DNA from 4 places in the Pectobacterium nicotianae genome. Region 4 is predicted to be linked to each of the others. Evidence: predicted binding sites of a transcription regulator. Region 4 holds the regulator's gene; each other region holds the start of a gene.
What was found. The regulator Fur, encoded in region 4, represses iron uptake genes when iron is present. The targets are predictions, from matches to a motif close to ATAATAATGAGAACNACTATCAA.
Positions count from the first base shown of each region.

Region 1: the regulator Fur is predicted to act here: its motif matches at 666-688, upstream of MYB54_RS03330 (TonB-dependent siderophore receptor).
Region 2: the regulator Fur is predicted to act here: its motif matches at 789-811, upstream of MYB54_RS21345 (siderophore-interacting protein).
Region 3: the regulator Fur is predicted to act here: its motif matches at 970-992, upstream of fhuE (ferric-rhodotorulic acid/ferric-coprogen receptor FhuE).

Region 1 covers NZ_CP096821.1:753,975-756,182, forward strand. Annotated here, with positions in the region: gene MYB54_RS03325 (helix-turn-helix transcriptional regulator) at 1-538, opposite strand, end outside; gene MYB54_RS03330 (TonB-dependent siderophore receptor) at 962-2,208, shown strand, end outside.
Region 2 covers NZ_CP096821.1:4,790,100-4,792,307, reverse strand. Annotated here, with positions in the region: gene MYB54_RS21350 (RhiA family protein) at 1-424, opposite strand, end outside; gene MYB54_RS21345 (siderophore-interacting protein) at 890-1,795, shown strand; gene dsbG (thiol:disulfide interchange protein DsbG) at 1,829-2,208, opposite strand, start outside.
Region 3 covers NZ_CP096821.1:3,885,654-3,887,861, reverse strand. Annotated here, with positions in the region: gene MYB54_RS17340 (AEC family transporter) at 1-862, shown strand, start outside; gene fhuE (ferric-rhodotorulic acid/ferric-coprogen receptor FhuE) at 1,071-2,208, shown strand, end outside.
Region 4 covers NZ_CP096821.1:3,435,515-3,437,722, forward strand. Annotated here, with positions in the region: gene fldA (flavodoxin FldA) at 379-906, shown strand; gene fur (ferric iron uptake transcriptional regulator) at 1,237-1,686, shown strand; gene glnS (glutamine--tRNA ligase) at 1,750-2,208, opposite strand, start outside.

The sequences.
Region 1 (2,208 bases), 2.2 Mb from region 4:
CATCCAGCGTCTGTAAAGCAATCGCCAGCGCCTGCCGGGACGGTGTCCACAGGTGTGTCGCCAGATGGGTCTGCGTGAAATCGTGGATAGCCTGCCAGTCGCCAACGGTGTCCATCATATTGCCGTACAGCCATTCCCTGTCGAACGTCAGCGTAATCGTTCGCTCATATTCATCGCGCTTGCCGATGCGGGTAAACATCGTCGGCTCCGTCAGCGCAATCAGCGAGGCGGGCTGCTTCTCTCCCAGATGCAGTTCCTGATGACCAAATGAGATGTGCGCATTGCCGCTCACTACGATGGCCAGCTTGATGGCACCATCCAGCAGGTTTTGGGTTTTCATGTTGTGGCGATTAATCACATCCGCGGTATGCAGGATCAGATGGGGATTGAGCTGTACGACAGTGAACGACCCGAATAGCACCGGCGTGTTATCGATCAGCCGGGGGCCGATAAAACGGTAATTATTCGCGACCAGACTCGATTGCTGAACGATGTGATCTTTATAGATCGGCTTTGATGACTGAGTGAAGCTGCGCACGTGATTACCTACCTGATTAAACCCTTCGACCTGCGCCTTCCATTTTGATGCTTTGGCAAAACATTTTGCTGCTAGAGCAAACCCCGTCCTGAATGACAAATGTAACAATGACCGCGCCAAAATGGTAATGCAAATACTTCTCAATAGCATTTTTCGTTGAGGACATCACACTGCACGATAAATGCATTTTCCATTTCCGGCAATGCGGAGAAAAGGGCTGATTGATTACACACAGCATTTCATAACAACACGACGTGATGCCGTTGGCATGACGCTTCTCCCCGATAACCGCCACGTTTGCGCGTTTTATCTCCGCCGTTATTCAGCGTTTTTGCTGATTGTCGTTAGGTGTCGCTGTACCGGCTGCGATGTTGATCCTTTTTCAGGCTACTTATTCATTTCTTACAGGGCAGGATAATTTTGATGAAACTACCACAATCGCGTCGTTATCTGGCGACGCTCATTGGCGTTAGCTGCGGGATGACGTCGTTTCTGAGCGCTGCGCAGACCTCGCCTTCAACAGAACCTGCCCCTCAGGTGCAGAATCAGGCCGAAAGTAAAGCATCGGGCGATACGATGGTGGTGACGGCTGCTGAGCAAACCCGTCAGGCTCCGGGCGTGTCGGTGATTACGGCTGAAGATATCAGCAAGCGTCCGCCCGCTAACGATCTCTCCGATCTGATTCGCACCATGCCGGGCGTCAACCTGTCCGGTAACTCAACCAGCGGCCAGCGCGGTAACAACCGCCAGATCGATATCCGCGGCATGGGACCGGAAAATACACTGATTCTGGTGGATGGCAAGCCCGTGTCGAGCCGTACAGCCGTGCGTTACGGCTGGCGCGGCGAGCGTGATACTCGCGGTGACACCAACTGGGTTCCTGCCGATATGGTCGAGCGTATTGAAGTGCTGCGCGGTCCAGCCGCGGCGCGCTATGGTAACGGCGCAGCAGGCGGGGTGGTTAACATCATCACCAAACAGCCGACGCAAGAATGGCACGGCACCTGGAATACCTTCCTGAACGCGCCAGAGCATAGTTCAGAAGGCGCAACCAAGCGTACCGATTTCAGCCTGATGGGCGGCCTGACTGACAGTCTGAGCTTCCGTCTGTTTGGTAATCTGAACAAAACCCAAGCTGATGCGCGTGATATTAACCAAGGGCATCAGTCCGCACGTGCGGGTAATCAGTCAGCTTCACTACCTTCCGGGCGCGAAGGGGTGCGTAATAAAGATATCAACGGCCTGTTGCGCTGGGATATGACCAAGCAGCAGTCGCTGGAATTCGAAGCGGGTTCCAGCCGTCAGGGCAATATCTATGCGGGCGATTCGCAAAATACCAACACCAACCCGCTTGTCGTGAGTAATTATGGCAAGGAAACGAACCGCATGTACCGCCAGAACTTTGCGGTCACGCATCGCGGCTACTGGGACAGCGGCGTCAGTTCTACGTCGTATCTACAATACGAACGTACGCACAATACCCGTATCCTTGAAGGGCTGTCTGGCGGTTTAGAAGGGATTTTTGATACCAATAGTCCGAACCAATATGGCACGATAAAACTGGATAATTTCACTGCGCACAATGAAGTGAATCTTCCGCTGAATCTCTGGGTCGATCAGGTACTCACGTTCGGGGTTGAGTGGAACGAGCAGAAGATGACGGATCCGGT
Region 2 (2,208 bases), 1.4 Mb from region 4:
GCTGTGCCGCCTGTACGAAAGTCCCTGCGTTACTCATTCCGATACCGACAGCGGCCTGCTTGAGTGGAACGTTACCGCTTTCATCAATATAGAGTGAACCCGCTTGACCTGTGAATGATGTCGGGCCAAAGAAATATCCTCCATTATAGTCCAATGTGATGGTGTTAGCTGACTGAAGGTTGGCAGGAATTTCTTCACCTCCTTCAAAAATAACACCAGGTTTGACTTCCCCGGTATCTGACCAAACAAAAGAGTAATCAATGTTCCAGCGGAAGGTTTCATGCACATTTGGATTCACGAACTTGCTGAACCACGCCAGTGAGAAAATATTTCTCGCCTTCTGGTCAGGCGCTTTTTGGAAGATTGCTACATTACCTGAATTACTTGAATGGTTGATAAATTCAACGCTGTATTGATTAGACATAATGTATTCCTCTTTATTATGAACCCAGTATTAGGCTCAATTTCTATTATCCATGTGCCTATTTTTAAAATAACGGGGAAGTAAGTCCTGTTAATTATAGATTTCATTTTTTTATGCTGAAAATTATTTCTTTCAATTAAAATGATTATGATGATTAGTAATTTCGTAAGATAAGAAATGATAAGTAATCAATATACCGCAGATGTTTATTAGAAATGATGTAGCTTAATGCTAACTCTCACACTCTCATGTATATAAAGCGTAGGGAGCTAAAAGCAGAAATCAGAGTATGAGGTTAGGCCGATACAACGAGGGCTAACTTGGCTTCCTATCTGTGTGCGTCTCAGCATTTTGAGATAACAGACTGATAATGATTATCGTTAGTGTTTTGTTTATGGTAAGTTGCGGTGAATAGGGTTTATCCCGTGAACTGATTTTCCTTACAAAACATACGGTTTTCTCACTATGTCTTTAGCTACCCGTACAACGTCTTCCGCCTATCGGTTGTTCACCTTACGCTTAGAGAGTAAGACGTTACTCTCACCTTCATTAGCTCGCTGTGTGTTCACTGGCCCGGAAGTGCGCCAGATGAAACTGGATGCGCCGGATCAGCGCATCAAGCTGCTGTTCGCCAGTGAAAGCGGGGAGCTGACGCCGATGGCCGTGAGCGATACCTGGTATCAGGATTATCTGGCGCTGCCGCGTGAGTGTCGTCCGATTTTGCGCACCTATACGCTGCGTTCTGTCTCACGCGAGTCACAGCAGGCAACAATCGATTTTGTGCTGCACGGTGATACCGGGCCTGCTTCAAGCTGGGCGAATCACGCTAAGCCGGGCGATGCGCTACAGATTGTCGCGCCCAATGCGGAGGCCGATGGCGACAGCGGCGGCTATGAATGGGCACCGCACGAGGGCGTTGAGCAGGTGCTGCTGATTGCAGATGAAACGGCGCTGCCAGCGGCAATGGGAATTCTTGAACAGCTGGCTACCCAGCCTTCTCCGCCGTCGGTGCAGGCTTTTTTTGAAGTGCCGAAAGCGGCTGACTGCGTGACATCAGGCGACTTCCCTTTTGCGCAGATTTACTGGCTGCCGCGTGAGGAAACCGGCAGCACAGTATGGGGCGAACGCCTGCTGGCTGCGGTGCAGCAGGACGTGAAGATTCCCGCCAGCGCCTGTACCAACCGTGATGAAATCGCACAGGAAACGCCGGAAGACGAGCTACTGTGGGAACGGGCAACGGCACATCGCCCGTTTTACGCATGGGCGGCGGGAGAGTCTTCCGCCATCAAACGGCTGCGCCGCTATCTGCTCGACGAGCGGCACCTCGATAAAGAGACGATCAACTTTATGGCGTACTGGTCTCATCGCTAAGAGAAACGTCAGGAGGGAGATTCCCTCCTGTGTCTATTTCCCCATCATCTCCGCCAGCTGCTGTGCATCCGGCAGCCCGACGACCTGCTGTAGCTCATTCTTATCATTCAGGTAATAGATGGCGGGCGTGACGTTTGCACCCAGTTCATCCATTAGTCGCTGATTATGCTGAATGTTATTCCAGATATCGCGTGATGAGTCCTTGGGGAACGGGGGCACTGTTTTACCGTTCGACAGTTCATATTCGTGCCAGGCTTTGGCCGGATCGCTGGCGGCAAGAATCGCGGCGGCATAACGTCCGCTTTCCGGTTTGATGACGCCGACCAGTAGCGTTTGCAGTTGGACTTTCCCTGCTTTTACCCACGGCTGTGCCTGTTGCCAGAACTGTTTGCAATACGGGCAGAACGGGTCAG
Region 3 (2,208 bases), 450 kb from region 4:
ACGCCAGCGATCTTTTTTGGCTGCGGCATTTTGGCCACAGGCTGAAAGGCTGGGTTATTACATTCTACTTCCCGCACTATTTCTGCATGGGCTGGCGACGGCGCGTCTGGATGGCGTGCCGGTCGCGGCAATGATCCTGACGCTGGTGTGCTCAACGTTGGCTGTCTCTGTCGGGTTGCTCGCAGTACGCCGATTATTGCCCGTTGATGATGCGGCGTTTACCTCGGTATTTCAGGGCGGCGTCCGTTTTAATAACTACGTTGGTGTGTCTGCCGCCGCTGGGCTGTTTGGCGCACACGGCGTAGCGCTCGCGGCCGTCGCGAACGCGGCGATTGTGCCGACGGTCAATATTCTCTGTGTCTTGGTCTTTGCCCGCTACGGCAATGCCGGGACGCCGTCATTCAAGAATATCGTGCGGCTGCTGGCACTGAATCCGCTAGTGGTGGCCTGCGCGATCGGCATTACTTTGCAGATGACCGGATTAGGTTTGTCGCCGGGGATTGAGCCGGTAATGAAATCATTGGGACAGGCGTCGCTACCGCTGGGGCTGCTGTGCGTGGGTGCAGCGCTGGATTTCTCTGCCGCGCGTAGCTGGCTGCGGCCTGTTGTGATGGCATCATGCGCGAAATTTGTTGCGATGCCGCTGGTGACGATTGCTGCCTGCTACCTCTTTGGTCTGTCTGGCTCGGCCGCGATTGCTGCACTGCTGTTTCAGGCGCTGCCGACGGCATCGTCGTCTTACATCATGGCTCGTCAGTTGGGTGGTGATGCACCGTTGATGGCGGGCATGATTGCGGTTCAAACACTGGTAGCAGGCGTCGCGCTGCCGCTTGCCGTCCTTGGGCTGAGCGGACTGTTATAAATTCCTCGTATGTTCTTTTTGTAACAATGCCTTGTTAACGGCATGGTGATTTGTTCTTTTCTATCTATTTGTATTTTAAGTAAATTAATCCTTACGTTGAAATGACAATAATAATGCGTATAGTTATCATTTACTTTTCTGTGCAAATGTTGACAAGACACGCCTCAGCATCTCGCCAAAATCACCATCAGTTAACCGAGGATATACCATGTCTTTTAGAGTTACTCGCGCCGGAAAAACGCGCGTTTGTGATTCTTCGCTGGCCGGAGTAAAACCATTCGGAGTCTCTCTTCTTGCCCTGTTGATTTCAGCCTCTTTCCTGCCTGCTCAGGTCGCTGCCGAAGAAAACCCAGCTTCAGGCGATACGCTCGTTGTCAGCGCGAACGCCAATGCTAACGCCGAGGCTAGCGACCCGCAGGATTACAGCGTGAAAGTCACTAACGCCGGAACGAAGATGACGCTGACGCCGCGTGATATCCCGCAGTCGGTGAGCGTCATCAGCCAGCAGCGTATCGAAGATCAGGGCCTGCAAACGATTGGCGAGGTCATGGCGAACACGACCGGTGTGTCCTCTAAAATTATCGACTCCGAGCGTATGACGTATTTTGCGCGTGGCTTCCAGATTAATAACTATCTGTTCGATGGAATTCCTACGGTCGTAGACGAAATTTGGGATTTCGGTGATTCCGCTTCTGATACTGCAATCTATGATCGTATCGAAGTGGTGCGCGGAGCGACGGGATTGATGACGGGAACGGGCAATCCTGCCGCGGCAGTAAACATGGTGCGCAAGCATGCCGATAGTCGTGAATTTAAAGGCTCGGTATCCGGCAGCTACGGCTCGTGGGATAAACAGCGGATGGTGGCCGATCTGTCTGCGCCGCTGACGGAGTCCGGCAATGTGCGTGGGCGCGTGATTACGGGCTATCAGGATAACGACACCTGGCTCGATCGTTACCACAGCCGCAAAAAATTCCTCTATGGCGTGATCGATGCTGATGTTACCGATTCGACGACGATCTCCCTCGGTTATGATTATCAGGAAAGCAATACCGATAGCCCAACGTGGGGCGGATTGCCGACGTGGTTCACTGACGGCAGTCGTACGCATTTCGGCCGTAGTTTTAACACCGCACCAAACTGGAGCTACTCGGATAAAACCTCGAAGAAGGTTTTTGCCGATCTGACTCAGAGTTTTGATAACGGCTGGCAGGTGCGTATGAACGGGACGCATGGTGAAACCAACTTCGATTCCAAGCTGATGTATGCCAATGGGTTCCCAGATAAAGATACCGGGATACTGGTTGATCCGTTCGGCGGTAATGTCGGTGCTTATGGCGGATGGA
Region 4 (2,208 bases):
TCAGGAATAGTAACGTACCGCTCCGTGATTTTTATTTTTCACAAACAGAAGTCTGCTTTTAATTACAATTGAAACAACCAGAGAAATAAAAAATACATCCATAAAAAATGAAACATCGTTGCAAATATATAACCGTAATTATATTAAGGAAATGTGTACTGAATCTCAGACAATAACATAAACCCTATTCATTATGAGGAATTTAGTATCACACAGAGATACGTTTCGTTTCCTTACTCACCTTCGCACGTCACACGCTCTTGATTTACGCATCCTTACCGATACGAGTTTCTCCCGATGTGAGTGTCTGTTATTATTAACAGATAAGTGGGTGAAACATTACACCATACCATTAGGAATCAAGAGGTTATTTAATTCATGGCACTCATCGGAATATTCTTTGGCAGTGATACCGGCAACACTGAAAACATCGCCAAAACGATTCAACAGCAGTTAGGCACCAACGTCGCTGATGTTCATGACATCGCCAAAAGCAGCAAAGAAGACCTCGAAGGTTTCGATATTCTGCTGCTGGGTATTCCAACCTGGTATTACGGTGAAGCTCAGTGCGATTGGGATGACTTCTTCCCGTCGCTGGAAGAAGTGGATTTCACAGGAAAATTGGTTGCCCTGTTTGGCTGCGGCGATCAGGAAGATTATGCAGAATACTTCTGTGATGCCATGGGCACCATCCGTGACATTATTGAGCCTCGCGGCGCGACAATTGTCGGCCACTGGCCAACAGAGGGCTATTACTTTGAAGCCTCTAAAGGGCTCGCCGACGACAATCACTTCATCGGCCTGGCTATCGATGAAGACCGTCAGCCTGAACTGACCAGCGAACGCGTAACAACGTGGGTGAAACAGATCAGCGATGAGCTGAACCTGAAAGAACTGGTTGGCTAAGCCATTTCGGCTCTGATAATCCCTATCAGAGCCGAAAACAGCATTGATAGGTAAAACCTTTCATAATAATTGATACATTTTTTTAACTTCTATCAGTAAACCTGTACAATAATCCCATCGGCTTTGTATGTGCATCATCATTTCCTCATTCATCAACAACGAATTGCGTTGTATACCAATAGTGTGAATGGGGACAATATTGTTAACATTCCCTTGTTTTCATTTTGTATGCGCGGTTCTATAATTGAGACGCTTTTGCATTTTTTGAGCCGACCGATGTCATAGGCTAGGCAGCCTCCATTGATAAGTAAGCAACAGGATTAAACCCGCATGACTGACAACAATACCGCATTAAAGAAGGCCGGCCTGAAAGTCACTCTTCCAAGACTGAAAATACTGGAAGTGTTACAGGACCCTGTCTGCCATCACGTCAGTGCGGAAGATTTATATAAGAAACTGATTGATATGGGCGAAGAGATTGGTCTCGCTACCGTCTATCGCGTACTCAACCAGTTTGATGATGCGGGTATCGTAACCCGTCATAACTTCGAAGGTGGCAAATCCGTCTTTGAATTGACGCAGCAGCATCATCACGATCACTTAATTTGCCTCGACTGTGGCAAAGTCATTGAATTCCGCGATGAATATATCGAAGCACGTCAACGTGAGATCGCAGAAAGACACGGCATTAAACTGTCCAACCACAGTCTGTATCTTTATGGGCATTGCAGTGAAGGGGATTGCCGAGAGGATGAAACCCTGCACGATTCCACACGATAAATCGACCGCATAAAAAAATAAAACCGCCGAGGCGGTTTTATTTTTGTCTTCTAACTGGTGGCCTTAGCCTACCCAGGTATCACGTAGCCCAACCGTACGGTTAAACACCAGATGTTCTGCACTGGAGTAAACGCGGTCAGCACAGAAATAGCCTTCACGCTCAAACTGATACGCTTTCTCAGCTTCTGCCTGCGCCAGGCTTGCTTCCACAAAACCTTGCGTAGTTTTCAGTGAATCTGGATTAATCGTCGACAGGAAGTCTTCCGCCGCGCCAGGGTTTGCCACACTGAACAGGCGATCGTACAAGCGGAATTCAGCTGGTACCGCGTGAGCCGCAGAAACCCAGTGGATAACGCCTTTCACTTTACGACCATCAGCCGGATCTTTGCTCAGCGTTTCCGCATCATAGCTACAGTAAATCGTGGTGATAGTACCCTGCTCGTCTTTTTCAATGCGCTCTGCTTTGATCACATAAGCGTTACGCAGACGCACTTCTTTACCCAGCACCAGACGCTTGTACTG